2 linked regions of the Candidatus Thiodictyon syntrophicum genome follow. The protein of the gene in region 1 binds, or shares a complex with, the protein of each later gene. Links are inferred from orthologs where the notes say so. Each region holds a gene or a part of one and is shown on either strand. Other genes may lie near its edges.

What was found. The genes of interacting proteins can lie anywhere in the genome.
Region 2: the proteins of iscU (region 1) and THSYN_RS11310 are in contact, whole or in part, in a solved structure (PDB 5XT5), measured with the Bacillus subtilis proteins. The link is inferred for Candidatus Thiodictyon syntrophicum from one-to-one orthologs.

The regions. Positions count from the first base shown.
Region 1 is NZ_CP020370.1:6,187,752-6,194,891, forward strand. What follows is about bases 1-2,740. They hold iscU (Fe-S cluster assembly scaffold IscU), read right to left. Parts: upstream 1,694-2,740; coding sequence 1,307-1,693; downstream 1-1,306. Other genes in these bases: hscA (Fe-S protein assembly chaperone HscA), read right to left, coding at 1-346; hscB (Fe-S protein assembly co-chaperone HscB), read right to left, coding at 470-1,027; THSYN_RS26575 (IscS subfamily cysteine desulfurase), read right to left, coding at 2,077-2,740. In the rest of the region: more of THSYN_RS26575, read right to left, coding at 2,741-3,291; Fe-S cluster assembly transcriptional regulator IscR, read right to left, coding at 3,430-3,930; cysE (serine O-acetyltransferase), read right to left, coding at 4,070-4,891; THSYN_RS26590 (RNA methyltransferase), read right to left, coding at 4,884-5,711; THSYN_RS26595 (inositol monophosphatase family protein), read left to right, coding at 5,789-6,586; THSYN_RS26600 (DUF4342 domain-containing protein), read left to right, coding at 6,920-7,140. UniProt on the Bacillus subtilis protein: Part of the SUF-like system that mediates the biosynthesis of iron-sulfur (Fe-S) clusters. Acts as a sulfurtransferase and thus transfers sulfur from SufS to SufB.
Region 2 is NZ_CP020370.1:2,690,849-2,698,202, forward strand. Bases 1,899-4,852 are described here. They hold THSYN_RS11310 (SufS family cysteine desulfurase), read left to right. Parts: upstream 1,899-2,434; coding sequence 2,435-4,270; downstream 4,271-4,852. Other genes in these bases: THSYN_RS11305 (putative bifunctional diguanylate cyclase/phosphodiesterase), read right to left, coding at 1,899-2,140; THSYN_RS11315 (hypothetical protein), read left to right, coding at 4,285-4,494; THSYN_RS34845 (hypothetical protein), read right to left, coding at 4,773-4,852. Outside these bases: THSYN_RS11300 (UbiX family flavin prenyltransferase), read right to left, coding at 1-253; more of THSYN_RS11305, read right to left, coding at 272-1,898; more of THSYN_RS34845, read right to left, coding at 4,853-4,922; THSYN_RS11320 (c-type cytochrome), read left to right, coding at 5,050-5,367; prlC (oligopeptidase A), read right to left, coding at 5,984-7,354. UniProt on the Bacillus subtilis protein: Type II cysteine desulfurase that acts as the initial step in the SUF-like Fe-S cluster assembly pathway.

The DNA.
Region 1 (7,140 bases):
GGAGCGCCGTGTCGGTCTCGATGAAACGATAGGGCAGCCGCCCACCCAATCGCTGCACATCGGCAATACCTCGCCCGATCAGTCGCTTGGCCGAGGCAATGGTGTTGAGCGGGTCATCGCCCGCAGCGTCTCGGGCCGCCTGACCCACAAGCGGCGGGGCCGTCGCACAGAAGCGGACCACCGAGGGCAGCAAGTGTCGGCCCTGCGCGTCCGGGAGGGTCTGCGCGAGCCCGCTGCGCACCACGGCGACCAGCGAATTGGTGGTCCCCAGATCGATGCCCGCGGCCAGCCGGTGCTCATGGGGGGCGGCCGACTGAACGGGTTCAGCAATCTGTAACAGGGGCATCGGGTCTCGGCGGAAGTACGGAAGGGTGGAAGTGCGTTAGTACGTTAGTACGGAAGTACGGTCGCACGGTGGTGCGGGGGTACGCGGTTGGTCTGAGGTTGGAACATTGCGCGCTGACGCAGATCAGTAGTGACCTTCGATCGCTGCGTCCAGTTCTTCGGCGTCCCGACGGCACTTGTCGAGGAACTGGAGCTTGCGCACCAGTTCCCGGGCGGCGTCCAGGCTGGCGGGAGAGGGTGCGGCGAAGAGCCCCGCCAGTTCCTTGTCGAGGGCCACACTCTGCTCCGCCAGGTGGGTCAGCACCGTGGCCACTGCCGCACGGGGATTGGGGCTGGTCTGCGCCTCGGCCAGGGTCTCACGCAACTCCATCTGTTCCATCAGGAAGGCCCCGTCCTTGCTGGTCTCGCTGTCCGTCCCGGGGTCGCCGGTATGCAGCTCCAGCAGGTACTTGGCCCGGGCCAGGGGGTCCTTGAGGGTTCGATAGGCCTCGTTGACCTGGGTCGAGGCCTCAAGCGACAGACGTTTCTCATCCTCCGCCGCCACGGCGAAACGGTCGGGATGGGTCACCGCCTGGAGGGCACGGTAACGCTCCGCCAGGCGCTTGGCGTCCACCGTGAAGCCCAGGGGCAGGTCGAACAGCTCGAAATAATTCTTGGAGAAGTCCAGCACGGCAGGATTCACCACAGTACCTAGGCCATACCGGAACAGCCGGAGGCATGCACCCCCAGACGCACGCCCAACCCCTTGCCCCGGTTGGCGAGGAACCGGGCGACGTAAGCGGCGGCGGCCGGTGTCAGTGAGATGGCCATGGGAGAATCTCCAGGGGTCAGCGATCCGGTGGGCGACAACGCGGTCGGTGGCAACGCCCGTTGGGTGCGATCCTAGGCCCAATGGGCACGCGCTGGCAACAACCCGTCACTCCAGGCCGCCGAGTCGAGTGCCGCACCAGGCAGCGCCGGCCTAGCCGGGCTTGCGCTTGGCCGCGTAGTCATTGATCGCGGCCTTGATCGCATCCTCCGCCAGCACCGAGCAGTGGACCTTGACCGGCGGCAGGGCGAGTTCGTCCGCAATCTCCTGATTCTTGATCTGGCGCGCCTGCGCCAAGGTCTTGCCCTTGACCCACTCGGTGAGCAGGCTGCTGGAGGCGATGGCCGAACCGCAGCCGTAGGTCTTGAAGCGGGCGTCCTCGATCACGCCCTCCGCGTTGACCCTGATCTGCAGGCGCATCACGTCCCCGCACGCCGGCGCACCCACCATGCCGGTACCGACGCTCGGGTCATCCTTATCGAAGGTACCCACGTTACGCGGGTTCTCATAGTGGTCCAGAACCTTGTCACTGTAAGCCATCGCGTTTTTGCCCCGGCAGTTAAAATTAAGTAACGAGTCAGAAAGAACCAGAATAGCCAACGAATGCAATCGCTGTCGTTGTCGTTGTCGTTGTCGTTGTCAACGAATCGTTGCGATGCCTGAAAAGCTCGGACAGCGAAACGAAGAGGCAAGTGCATCAACCGATGCGCTTGTGAGTCATCCTTATACTAAACACATGTCTTCATGGACGTTTCTATTTCATGATCTTGTGAATTCATACAATCCATCGTGTCAATCCATCGTGTTTGTGCAGGTACGAGAAAATCCTCAATCGCATCGTAACCTCGATTACGACAACGACAACGACAACGACGCCAAAGGCGTTTCCTTGTGGACTTGTTTAGCCTGGCAGTGCACGGTTCCTAATGCCCCACCCACTGCACCGAACGCAAGTCGACCCCGTCCCGGTACAGGTCCCACAGGGGCGAGAGTGCGCGCAGGCGCTCCACCTGGGTGCGGATCTTATCGATGGCGTAGTCGATCTCCGGCGCGGTGGAGAAGCGCCCCAGCGTGAAGCGGATGGAACTATGGGCCAGTTCGTCCTCCCGGCCGATGGCCCGCAGGACATAGCTCGGCTCCAGGCTGGCGGAGGTGCAGGCGGACCCGGAGGACACGGCCAGGTCCTTCAGGGCCATGATCAATGACTCGCCCTCCACATGGGCGAAGCTGACGTTGAGGTTGCCGGCCACCCGCCGCTCCTCGTCGCCGTTCAGGAAGACCTGCTCCATGTCCTTGAGTCCGTTCCAGAGACGTTGGCGCAAGGCCAGCACCCGCGCGTGCTCCTGCGCCATCTCCAGACGGGCGATGCGGAAGGCCTCACCCATGCCGACGATCTGGTGGGTGGGCAGGGTGCCGGAGCGCAGCCCCCGTTCGTGGCCGCCACCGTGCAGCTGCGCCTCGATCCGCACCCGCGGCTTGCGCCGGACATAGAGTGCACCGACGCCCTTGGGCCCATAGGTCTTGTGGGCCGAGAAGGACATCAGGTCCACCGGCATGGTCGCGAGATCGATGGGGACCTTGCCGGTGCTCTGGGCGGCATCGACATGGAACAGGACGCCGCGCGCCCTGGTCAGTTCACCGATGGCGGCGATGTCCTGGATGACGCCGATCTCGTTGTTCACATGCATGACCGAAACCAGGGTGGTGTCGGGCCGCAAGGCCGCGGCGAGCCGCTTGAGGTCGAGCAGGCCGTTCGGTTCCGGGTCCAGATAGGTGACCTCGAACCCTTCCCGCTCCAGTTGGCGGCAGGTATCGAGCACCGCCTTGTGTTCGGTCTTGACGGTGACCAGGTGCCGACCGCGCGGCGCGGAGAAATGGGCGGCGCCCTTGATCGCCAAATTGTCGGACTCGGTGGCACCGGAGGTCCAGGCGATCTCGCGCGGGTCCGCGTTGACCAGTTCGGCCACCTGGCGGCGCGCCTCCTCCACGGCCTCCTCGGCGGCCCAACCGAAGGCGTGGGAGCGCGACGCCGGGTTGCCGAAGATGCCATCGGGCGTCAGACAGGCGCACAGGCGCGCAGCCACCCGCGGGTCGACCGGGGTGGTGGCGGAATAATCCATATAAATCGGTAACTTCATGAGGGACTCCGCACCATCGCGGCAGCGGCTGTGGGGCTTGGGACCCGCACCCGGCGCGCCGCCGTGCGACCGGTGCAGTGGTGGGGGCGAAGAGCCGTTAGGGGCGGCGACGGGGATCAGGATTGGGTCGGTGAGGGGTCAGGCGCGGGCCGCGGCCGTCCCGTTGGGGACCCCGCTTGGAACGAGGTCCAGCTTGATGTCGATGGCGCTGCACGCAACCCCCCGCACGGCCGCACTGTCGCGCCGCTCGACGAGTTGCTGGAGCGTGACACTTTGCAAGTAGTCCTGGATGCGATCGCTCAGGTCACGCCACAGTTCGTGGGTCAGACAGGGGCGCCCATCCTGGCAATCGCCCGCCCCGCCGCAGCGGGTGGTGTCTACGGTCTCATCCACCGCGGCGATGACCTCGGCCACCGGGATGTCGCTGGCCGCGCGCCCCAGGTTGTAGCCGCCGCCGGGGCCCCGCACGCTGGTGACCAGGGCGCGGCGGCGCAGTTTGGCAAACAGTTGCTCCAGATAGGACAGCGAGATCCCCTGGCGTTGGGCGATGTCGGCGAGGGCGGTCGGTCCCTTGCCCTGGTTGAGGGCCAGATCCAGCATCGCGGTCACCGCGTAACGCCCTTTCGTGGTCAGTCTCATGTGGACCCTCTCATGCTCAACGCCTTCCCGGGTAGGGGTTTACGCCACTATGGTACTTTACCCAAGCGCGTTGATCAATTAATGCCTCAGTTACTCCGCGGGCTCTTGATCCGGGGGTTCGGGGTTCGGGGTTCGGGGTTCAGGGTCCGGGGGTTCGACTGGACGTCCGCGGGGTGGGGGCGCCCGGCTGGCCGTCCGAACCGCCAAGCGCCGCCGGGGAGTCGATCACGCCCCCATCCAGGTCCGCGTCGTGGTCGAAGTGCTCCATGATGCCCCGCGCCTCCAGGGCGCGGGACATGGCCTCCAGGCGCTGGTCCATGTGGTGGATGTGGTCGAGCATACGGTTGATGGCGTTGGCCACCGGGTCGGGGGCGTCCAGGGTCGCCCCATAGGCGTCGAAGCCGATCCGCGCCGCGGTGTCGGCCCGGCGCCGCCGCTCGGCGTCGCGCTCGCACTCGATCACGCGGCCGGGGATACCCACCACGGTAGCCCCCGGGGGCACGGTCTTGACCACCACCGCGTTGGAGCCGATCCGCGCCCCGTCGCCGATGACGATCGGGCCCAGCACCTTGGCCCCGGCCCCCACCACCACGTCGCGGCCCAGGCTCGGGTGGCGCTTGCCCTTCTGCCAACTGGTGCCGCCCAGGGTCACACCGTGGTAGAGGGTGCAGTCGTCACCGATGACGGCGGTCTCCCCGATCACCACGCCCATGCCGTGGTCGATGAAAAGACGCCGCCCGAGGTCCGCCCCGGGGTGGATCTCGATGCCGGTAAAGAGGCGCGCCACGTTCGACAGCACCCGCGCCAGCCACTTGAGCTTGCGCAGCCACAACCAGTGGGTCAGCCGGTGGACCAGCACCGCATGCAGCCCGGGGTAGGTGGTCAGGACCTCGAAGCGGGTCCGCGCTGCCGGGTCGCGCTCGAAGACGCTCGCGATATCCTCTCGCAGCCGGTCAAACATGGGATTGCATCTTGGTTTCATCCGTCGGCCCGGGCGGCACCGCGCTCGTACGCCCAGCCCGCTTGCGTCCCTGGACGGCGCTCAGGATGCCGCGCAGGATGTTGAGTTCCACCCGATCGGGCCGCGCCCGGTTGAACAGGCGCCGCAGCCGCATCAGGAGCCGGGCGGACTGGCCCGGGGTCGCGAAGCCGATCTCCGTCAGGGTCTGCGCCAGGTGGGCGTGGAAACCGTCCAGGGCCTCGGCGGTCGCAACCGCCCGCGGCTCATCGACCAGCGCGACCCCCTGTCCCTCCCGCCAGGCCCGGCGCACCTCGTAGGCGAGCACCTGCACGGCGGCGGCCAGATTCAGCGAGCTGAATCCGGGGTCGGTCGGGATGTGCACCAGTGAATTGCAACAGGCAAGCTCCTCGTTGGCCAGGCCGGAGTTCTCCCGCCCGAAGACCAGGGCCACGTCCCCCAGCGCCGCCTCCGCGAGCAGCAACCGGGCCGCCGCCGGCGGCTCCAGCAGGGGCCAGGGAAGCGAGCGCAGCCGGGCGCTGGCACCGATCACCAGCCGACACCCGGTGAGTGCCCCCGCCAGACTCGCGTGGACCCCGGCGCGCTGGAGCAGGTCATCCGCCCCGGCGGCGCGCGCCAACGCCTGCGCATCCGGCGGCGAGCGGGGGCTCGCCAGTTCCAGGCGCGTCAGGCCCATGGTCTTCATGGCCCGGGCGGACGCGCCCAGGTTGCCGGTATGGGTGGTCCCCACCAGCACAAAGCGGATCCGGGCCAGGGGTGCGAGGGGGGGCGGAAGCGGCGGTGTGATGGTTGGTTCGGTCATGGGGGTCCAAGGTCGTTCAAGAATATCGTCCACTGTCGATCTTTGCCAGGCGCACCCCTTAGGGTATGGTATCGGACATGAACCCAACACTGAACATTGCCATCCGTGCCGCCCGTGCCGCCGCCAAGGTGCTGCTGCGCTACTACGAGCGGGTCGACCAAATCAAGGCCCAGACCAAGGGCCGCAACGACTTCGTGAGCGAAGTGGACCGCGGCGCCGAGCAGGCCATCATCCAGGAACTGCGCGCCCGCTTCCCCAGCCACGCCATCCTCGCCGAGGAGAGCGGCGCCCAGGGTCAAGGCGACTTCGAGTGGATTATCGACCCCCTGGACGGTACCACCAACTATCTCCACGGTTTCCCCCAGTTCGCGGTCTCCATCGCCCAGCGCCACCGCGGCCAGCTCGAGTGCGCGGTCGTCTACGATCCCCTGCGCGAGGAACTCTTCACCGCCGCCCGCGGCGAAGGCGCCCAACTCAACGACCGGCGCCTGCGCGTCGCCACCCGCCCCTCGCTGGAGGGCGCCCTGATCGGTACCGGCTTTCCCTTCCGCGACCAGCGCCACATCGACGCCTACCTCGCCATGTTCAAGGACATGACACTCAATACCGCCGGGCTGCGCCGCCCCGGCTCCGCCGCCTTGGATCTCGCCTGGGTCGCCGCCGGGCGCACCGACGGCTTCTGGGAATTGGGTCTGAGCCCCTGGGACTTCGCCGCCGGCGCCCTGCTGGTCACCGAGGCCGGCGGCACCGTCACCGACCTGGCCGGCGGCAGCCGCTATTTCGACACCTGCAACCTGGTGGCCGGCAACCTCAAGATCCACCAGTCCATGCTCGAGCTGATCCGGCCCCACCTTGGTGGGACCCTGAGCGCTTAGGTCGCTGCCCGCAGCGTCGTTGTCGTTGTCGTAGTTCGGAAAAGCGATGCACTTTCGGGTGCGAGAGAATGCGGGACGCTACGATAACCTCGATTACGACAACGACAACGACAACGAAGCGTTTACAGAAATCCGGCAGTTGCCCACGCCAAGGCGCCAAGCCCGCCAAGAAATACAGCAGGGTAGATCCAAGATCCGGATCACCCGCCGGGTAAATCGCCCGACGCCGATAAGGCACTGAAAACCCTTGGCGAGCTTGGCGCCCTGGCGTGACAAATGCCCTTTGCGGGGTTACAGTTCCGCTCTTCGATCCACCACCGCAGGCGAGCCCCCATGTTCGACAAGGACCAACGACCACTGACCGAGGAGATCACCGTCGCCGGGAGCGACCTGGTGGACAAGGTCAAGGCACTGATCCAACAGGGCAGCGTACGCCGGCTGGTGGTGCGTCGGCCGACCGGCGAGTCGCTCGTGGAGATCCCGCTCAATGTCGGTCTCGGGGTCGCCGGGCTGCTGACGCTCATGGCGCCGGTGCTCGCGGCCCTGGGCGCCAT
Region 2 (7,354 bases), 3.5 Mb from region 1 along the record:
TCACCACCATCCCCAGGACCCGGAATGAGCCGCTGGAGATCGGGGCGGCGAGGTTGCCGTGCTCATGGACGACATCGGCCAACGCCCGCAAATCGTCGAGGCTGGTTCGGGTCTCGAGCCGCAGGGTGACCTCGGCACCCTTGCTGACGACGAGATGGGTCTCGATGTCAGGTATGGTCTTCAGGAGCTCCAGCAGGCGGACACCATAGATGACGCCGCTGGCGCCCGAGAGTCCGACGATCAGTCGTTTCATGAGACCTCCGCAACTCGCTCATCCGCGCCGACAGTAGGCCCCGAACTCGGCCGCCGCCAGCGGCCGGCTGAACAGGTAGCCCTGACCGATGCGGCACCCCGCGGCCTTGAGGGACTCCGCCTGGGCGCGGGTCTCGATGCCTTCGGCGACCACCCGCAACCCCAGGGCCCGGCCCAGGACGATGATGGCCCGGGCGATGGCGGCGTCGTCCGCGTCCCCCGGGAGACCGGCGACGAATGACCCGTCGATCTTGAGTCCGCGCACCGCCAGCCGCTTCAGTGAGGCGAGCGACGAGTGCCCGGTGCCGAAGGAGTCGATGGCGACCTCGATCCCCAGGTCGAGCAGCCGCCGGATGTTCTCGGCGGCCGACTCGGAGTCGGCGACGGACTTGATGTCGGTGATCTCCACCGCCAGGGCGCCGGGTTCGAGCCCGCTTTCCGCGACCGTGGCGGCGATGCCCTCGGCCAGACTCGCGGTGCGGATCTCGCGGTTGGACAGGTTGACCCACAGGGTCACGTCCGCCAGCAGCCCCTGTTCGCGCCAGGCCCGCAGTTGGCCGGCGGCGGTGCGCACCACCCAGGCGCCGATGGGGACGATGAGCCCGCTGGACTCGGCGAGCGGGACGAACCACTCGGGTCCGACCAGTCCCAAGGTGGGGTGGTGCCAGCGGATCAGGGACTCGACGCCGATGATGCGGCCGGTGGTCAGATCGTGCTGGGGCTGGTAGTAGAGGACAAACTGCTCCAGGCTCAGGGCCTCGCGCAGCGCCGTCTCCAGGGAGACCTGGGCGAAGGCGCGGGCGGTCATGTCCGCGGTGTAGAATTGAAAGCCGTCGCGGCCCTGGTCCTTGGCCTGGTACATGGCGGTATCGGCGTTGCGCACCAGGGTGTCGACGTCGATACCGTCCTGGGGGTAGAGGCTGATGCCGATGCTCAAGGTGACATAGAGGGGCCGGCCGTCCAGATCGATGGGCCTTTTGAAGGCCTGGGTCAGCTTTTCGGCCACCAGGGCAGCGTCGCCGGCGCGCTCCACGGGGTCCAGGACCAGGGTGAACTCATCGCCCCCGAAGCGGGCGAGCGTGTCGCCTTCGCGCACCTGGCCACGCAGGCGCCGCGCCGCTTCCTGCAGCACCCGATCCCCGGCCGGGTGTCCCAGGCTGTCATTGATGGCCTTGAAGCCGTCCAGATCCAGGAACAGCAAGGCCACCTGGCGTTGCTCGCGACGGGCCCGGCGCAGCGCCTGGCCCAGGCGGTCGGCGAACAGTAGCCGGTTGGGCAATCCGGTGAGCGGATCCTGGTGGGCCAGTTGCACCAGGTCGCGTTCCCGCTCCCGGAGTTGCTCGGTGAGCCGCTGGTGCTCGGTGATATCGAGCAGGGCCACCCGGCAGGTGGCCGGGCCAGCCGCGCCGGGGCTTGGCCGCTCGCGTTGGATCAGCAGGCGCAGCGCGCGCCGCCGCTCATGGGCCGACACCAGATCCACCTCGAGTACTTCCTCCGCCCCGGTGTCCAGCGCCCGCGCCAGGGCGGCGAGCAGGGGCGGCGCGTCACCGGGGCCGAGCCGAGGGCCCAGATAGAGGTCCCCGGTGCTCCCCCGCTCGACGCCCAGCAAGCGGGCGGCGGTCAGGTTCATCTGGGTGACCAGGCCTTGGCGGTCGATGGCGGCATAGGCGACCGGGGCGAGGTCGTAGAGGTCCGCGTAGCGATCACGGGACTCCTCAAGGGTCTGCCGGGCGCAGCGCAGTTCCCGGTTCTGGAGTTCCAGCTCGATCTGGTGGACCTGGAGGTCCTGCACCAGGCGCCGGCTATCGGTCGCCTCCCGGGCCTCCCGGCGCAGGGCGGCGAGGACGTCGGCGAGGGTGCTGTCGGAGAGGTTTCGCAGGGCGGTCATGCGGCACTCGCGCAGGTGAGAAGGTGTGGTCGGTCCGGTCCCGGGACCCGCGACGGGCGGTTATCATGCAGCATCCTTCGACAGTATAAGGCCCCGGCCGTGCGGGCACCGCACTGATTGCGGCATCGCGCAGCGCCGTCCCCGCGGCCATCCGAGATTGACTCCGGCGTTGGGAAATGGACAAGTCCAGGTTCCATGAGCTTGAGCCGACTCCGGTCCAGCCCAACTTAAGCCCATAGTGTTTCTCCTCTTCGTCGGGGCTTGGCCCCCTACTCAGGCTCAGAGCCATCCGCCATGACAGCTTCGTCCACCCTTGATGTTGCGGATCGGCCGGCACTCGATGCGGCGGCCATCCGCGCCCAGTTTCCGATCCTGCGCTCCTGCGTCCACGGCCAGCCGTTGGTGTACCTGGACAACGCCGCCAGCGCGCAGAAGCCCGACCGGGTGGTCGATGCCGTCGCGGACTACTATCTGCGCCAGCACGCCAACATCCACCGCGGGGCCTACCAGCTCTCCATCGTCGCCACCCGCCTGCACGAGGAGGCCCGCGCCGCCGTGGCCCGCTTCATCAACGCGGCCGAGCCCGCCGAGTGCATCTTCACGCGCGGGACCACCGAGTCCATCAACCTGGTCGCCGCGTCCTGGGGCACCGCCAATCTGCGCCCCGGCGACGAGATCATCCTCTCGGAACTGGAGCACCACTCCAACATCGTGCCCTGGCAACTGGCGGCCCAGGCGACCGGGGCGCGGATCAGGGTCATCCCCATCGACGACACCGGCGCGCTGCGCCTGGATGTCTATCGGCAACTGCTCTCCCCGCGCACCCGCCTGGTTGCCGTGAACCAGGTCTCCAATGCCCTGGGCACCGTCAATCCGGTGCGCGAGATCATCAGTGCGGCGCACGCGGCGGGCGCACTGGTGCTCATCGACGGCGCCCAGTGGGTCGCCCACGGACGCACCGACGTCCAGGCCCTGGACGCCGATTTCTACGCCTTCTCCGGGCACAAGCTGTATGGGCCCACCGGGATCGGGGTGCTCTACGGCAAGCGGCGGCTGCTCGCGGCGATGCCCCCCTACCAGGGCGGCGGCGACATGATCGAGCGCGTCACCTTCGCGCACACCACCTACGCCGAACTGCCCAGCAAGTTCGAGGCGGGCACCCCCCATATCGCCGGCGCCGTGGGCCTGGCGGCGGCGATCGACTGGCTCTGCGGCGTGGGTCTGGAGGCCGTCGCGGACCACGAGGCCCGGTTGCTGCGTCATGCCACGCGGCGCCTGTCCGCCATCCCCGGGGTCGAGCTCAAGGGCACCGCACCCGACAAGGCCGGCGTCCTGTCCTGGGTCGTGACCGACCCGCCCCTGGGCACGCTCGATATCGGCATGGCGCTTGATCTCAAGGGCATCTGTATCCGCACCGGCCATCACTGCTGCCAGCCGCTCATGGACCGTCTGGGCCTGGCATCGACGGCCCGCGCCTCCTTCGGTGTCTACAACACGATCGCGGAGATCGATTGCCTGGCGACGGAACTCGCCGCGATCATCGACGCCGGCCGGGGCGCGCGGGTCAATGTCCGTGCCCGGCCCGCAACGGCCGTGGGTCTGCCGACCGCCGTGCCGGAGATCGCCTACCCGGGGCCCGTGGCCGAGTCGCCCGCGGCGGCGGCGGCGCTGATCAGCGAGGTCTTCGACCTGCTGCCCGACTGGTCGATGCGCTACCAGTACCTCATGGACCTGGGGGCCCGCCTGCCCGTCATGCCCGAGGCCCTCAAGACCCCGGCCAGCTTCGTCTCCGGGTGCCAGAGCCTGGTGCACCTGGACGCCCGGGTCCGTCCCGGCGACACCGACATCATCGAGTTTCTCGCCGACAGCGACGCGGCCATCGTCCGCGGCCTGATCGCCCTCTTGCAGCAGTTATTCTCCGGGCAGAGCGCCGCCGCCGTCCTGGCCTTCGATGTCCAGTGCTTTTTCGGTCAGCTCGGGCTCGAAGAACACCTGAGCCTGGGGCGGCGCAACGGCCTGGCCGCCATGGTCCAGCGGCTGCGGCAGCTGGCCGCCCGGGTGGTGGGGCAGGGGGGCGCGCCGGACCTGGAATCCGTTGCGTTTGCTGCCGTGCACTGCGCGCATGCCTGACGGGAGCGACCGCAGTGGACGACCAAGACCGTTGCACCCCGCAGCGCTCGATACGCATCGCCGTCGCCGCCAAAGAGCCCGCGGCCCCAACGCCCGCCGAGGTGGTCGAGCACTACCCCAGTCACGCGCTGCCCAGGGACCGGGAGGAGACGCAGCGACTCATCGCTGCGTTGCGGGCCCAGCGTCACGCGGACGACTTGCTGAGGACCGGCCGGCACGGATGATCTCAAAGCCGGCAGTTGCTCACGCCGAGGCGTCAAGCTCGCCGCCTCTGCGTCTCTGCGTGAAACACCCGGGTCATCGAGCCCTGCTCGGCAGGCCTGGCGTGACGGTGCGCCCGACCCGCTGGCCGAGGGGCTCGTTCAGTTGGACGGCTATCGGGCCGGGTTGGGGCTCAACCGTCGCTGGCTGGTGATCGTCGACCGCCGCGGCGGGCAGCCGCCCATCACCGGGCGCACCGCCGTCGCCGAGGAGCCCAGCCCGCTGGGGCGGCGCATCCAGGTCATCCGAGCCGGATACCCGGCCAGGCGTGCAGGTCGGCCTCGCCCCGGCCCGCGTCGGCATCTTCCAGGGCCCGTGGCGGTGCGCCGCGGGCCCCGCCCGGCGCCTCACTGCCCGCGGGAAACGCCACGGCACCCGGATTACGTGGCAAGATCCGCCCGCGCGACCGCCGCCGGGGAGCACCCCGACCTCAGGGGCCGGACCCGGCGAGCGCGTCGAGCAGCTATTTGTTCTGGCTGGCGTCCCGATCGACCTGGTCCATAGTCCAGAGGTATCCCATGAAAGTCCCGTTTCGCCGCGTCATCCTCGTGTCCCTGCTGTTGCCGCTCGGCAGCGTGGCCGCGCCGCTCGATGGCGCCTTAGTCTACACCGGCAAGATCTGCGTCACCTGTCACGGCATCGACGGCAATACCCCGAGCAAAACGGACTATCCGCGCCTGGCCGGCCAGAGCGCCGACTATGCCTATGGCCAGATGGTCGATATCAAGAGCGGGGTGCGCAACAACCGGCAGAGCGAGGCCATGCGCCCGGTGATGAACGTGGTGAGTGAAACGGAGATGCGGGCCATCGCCGACTGGCTCGCGACGCTCAAATGAACCTGGGCGGGCCCGGGCGAACGCAAGCGCCGCCCGCCCGGCCGTCGCCCAAGTGCCGTCGGGCGGATGCGGGTGCCCGCGGGGCGATCCGCCATCCGTCGCGGCCCGGGGGCCGCTCCTACGCCGTAGGAGCGGCCCCCCGGCCGCGACGGGTTGCCGCAAGGGCGCGTGGCCGGAGTGATGATCAAGGCCGCGTCGGGGTCCCGCTGCCCGCACCCTTGACGCTGATCGGACTGGTGCTTGCGGGGCTCGGTTGGTTGCGCCGCTGCACCGGCCGGTGAGGCCCGCGGGCCGTCACGGCGCTCTAGCGGTTTCTTGGCCGCATCCCGCTGTCCAGGACGGCGCAAGATACCTCTTGGCGCGAGGAGGGAGAGACCGGCCTGTGGGCACTCGATGCGCCGGTCGGCGCGACGCTCAGCGGCACTTGGCGGGGCCCCAAGGGTGGCGCCTCCCTGCCGATCGCGCTGCGCTTGATCGACCGAACCGATCTATTGGACCTCGCGGTGGGTGACGGTCCGCGATTACATTTGGTACGCGGGCACCGGGCGGGCCCGTGCTGTCGCGGGAGGGAAAGGCGGCGGTGCAGAGAATCATCGGGTCGCAGCGGCGGCTACGCCTACGCGGCAATCCCCGAATGGCGCAGCAGCGCATCGGTGGTCGGCTCGCGTCCGCGGAAGTCGACATAGAGGACCATGGCGTCGCGCGAGCCGCCCTGCTCCAGAATCGACTCCTTGAAGGCCCGGCCGGTGGCGGCGTCGAAGACCCCGCGCTCCTCGAAGAGCGAGAAGGCGTCGGCGGACAGGACCTCGGCCCATTTGTAGCTGTAATAGCCGGCGGCATAGCCCCCGGCGAAGACGTGGGAGAAGCTGTGGGCGAAGCGGTTGAAGGCCGGCGGGCGGATGACCGCCACCTGGTCGCGGACCTCCTCCAGGATCTCATAGATACGCCCGCCGCGGGCCGGGTCGTATTCCAGGTGCAGGCGAAAATCAAAGAGCGCGAACTCGAGCTGGCGCACCATCTGCATCGCGGACTGGAAGTTCCGGGCCGCCGTCATGCGCCCATACAGGTCCTCCGGGAGCCGCTCACCGGTCTGCCAGTGGGCGGCGAACAGATCCAGGGGTTCGCGCTCCCAGCACCAGTTCTCCATGAACTGGCTGGGCAGTTCCACCGCGTCCCAGGCGACCCCATTGATGCCGGCCACCGCCGGATAGTCGACCCGGGTCAGCAGGTGGTGCAGCCCGTGGCCGAACTCGTGGAACAGGGTCTCGACCTCGTTGTGGGTCAGGAGCGAGGGTTGATCCCCGACCGGCGGGCTGAAGTTGCACACCAGATAGGCGACCGGGATCTGGTCATAGCGGGCGGTATGCAGCCGGTTGGTGCACACGTCCATCCAGGCCCCGCCGCGCTTGTCGGGGCGGGCGAAGGGGTCGAGATAGAACTGGCCGCGCAATTGGCGGGTTTCGGTGTCGCGGATCTCGAAGAAGCGCACCTGCGGGTGGTAGGTCTCGAAGCCCTGGGCCTCCTCGATATCGACGCCGAAGAGGCGCTGTGCCACCCCGAAGAGCCCGCTCAGGACCCGGGAGACCGGGAAATAGGGCCGTAATTCCTCCTGGCTGATCTGGTAGCGGTGCACGCGCAGCTTCTCGGAGTAGTAGCCGAGATCCCAGGGCTCCAGTTGCCCCTGACCGTGGTGCTCCAAGGCGAAGGCGCGTACTTCCTCCAGTTCGCCGCGCGCCTGGGTGACGGAGCGTTGCGCCAGGTCGTTGAGGAAGGCCAGCACCTGGTCCGGCGAGCGCGCCATCTTGGTGGCCAGTGAGCGCTCGGCGTAATTGGCGAAACCCAGGAGTTGGGCGAGTTCGTGGCGCAGGGCCAGGATGCGCTCCATGAGGTCGCCATTGTCCCACTGGCCGGCATGGGGGCCCTGGTCGGAGGCGCGGGTGCCGAAGGCCTGATAGACCTCGAAGCGCAGGTCGCGGTCGTCGGCGTA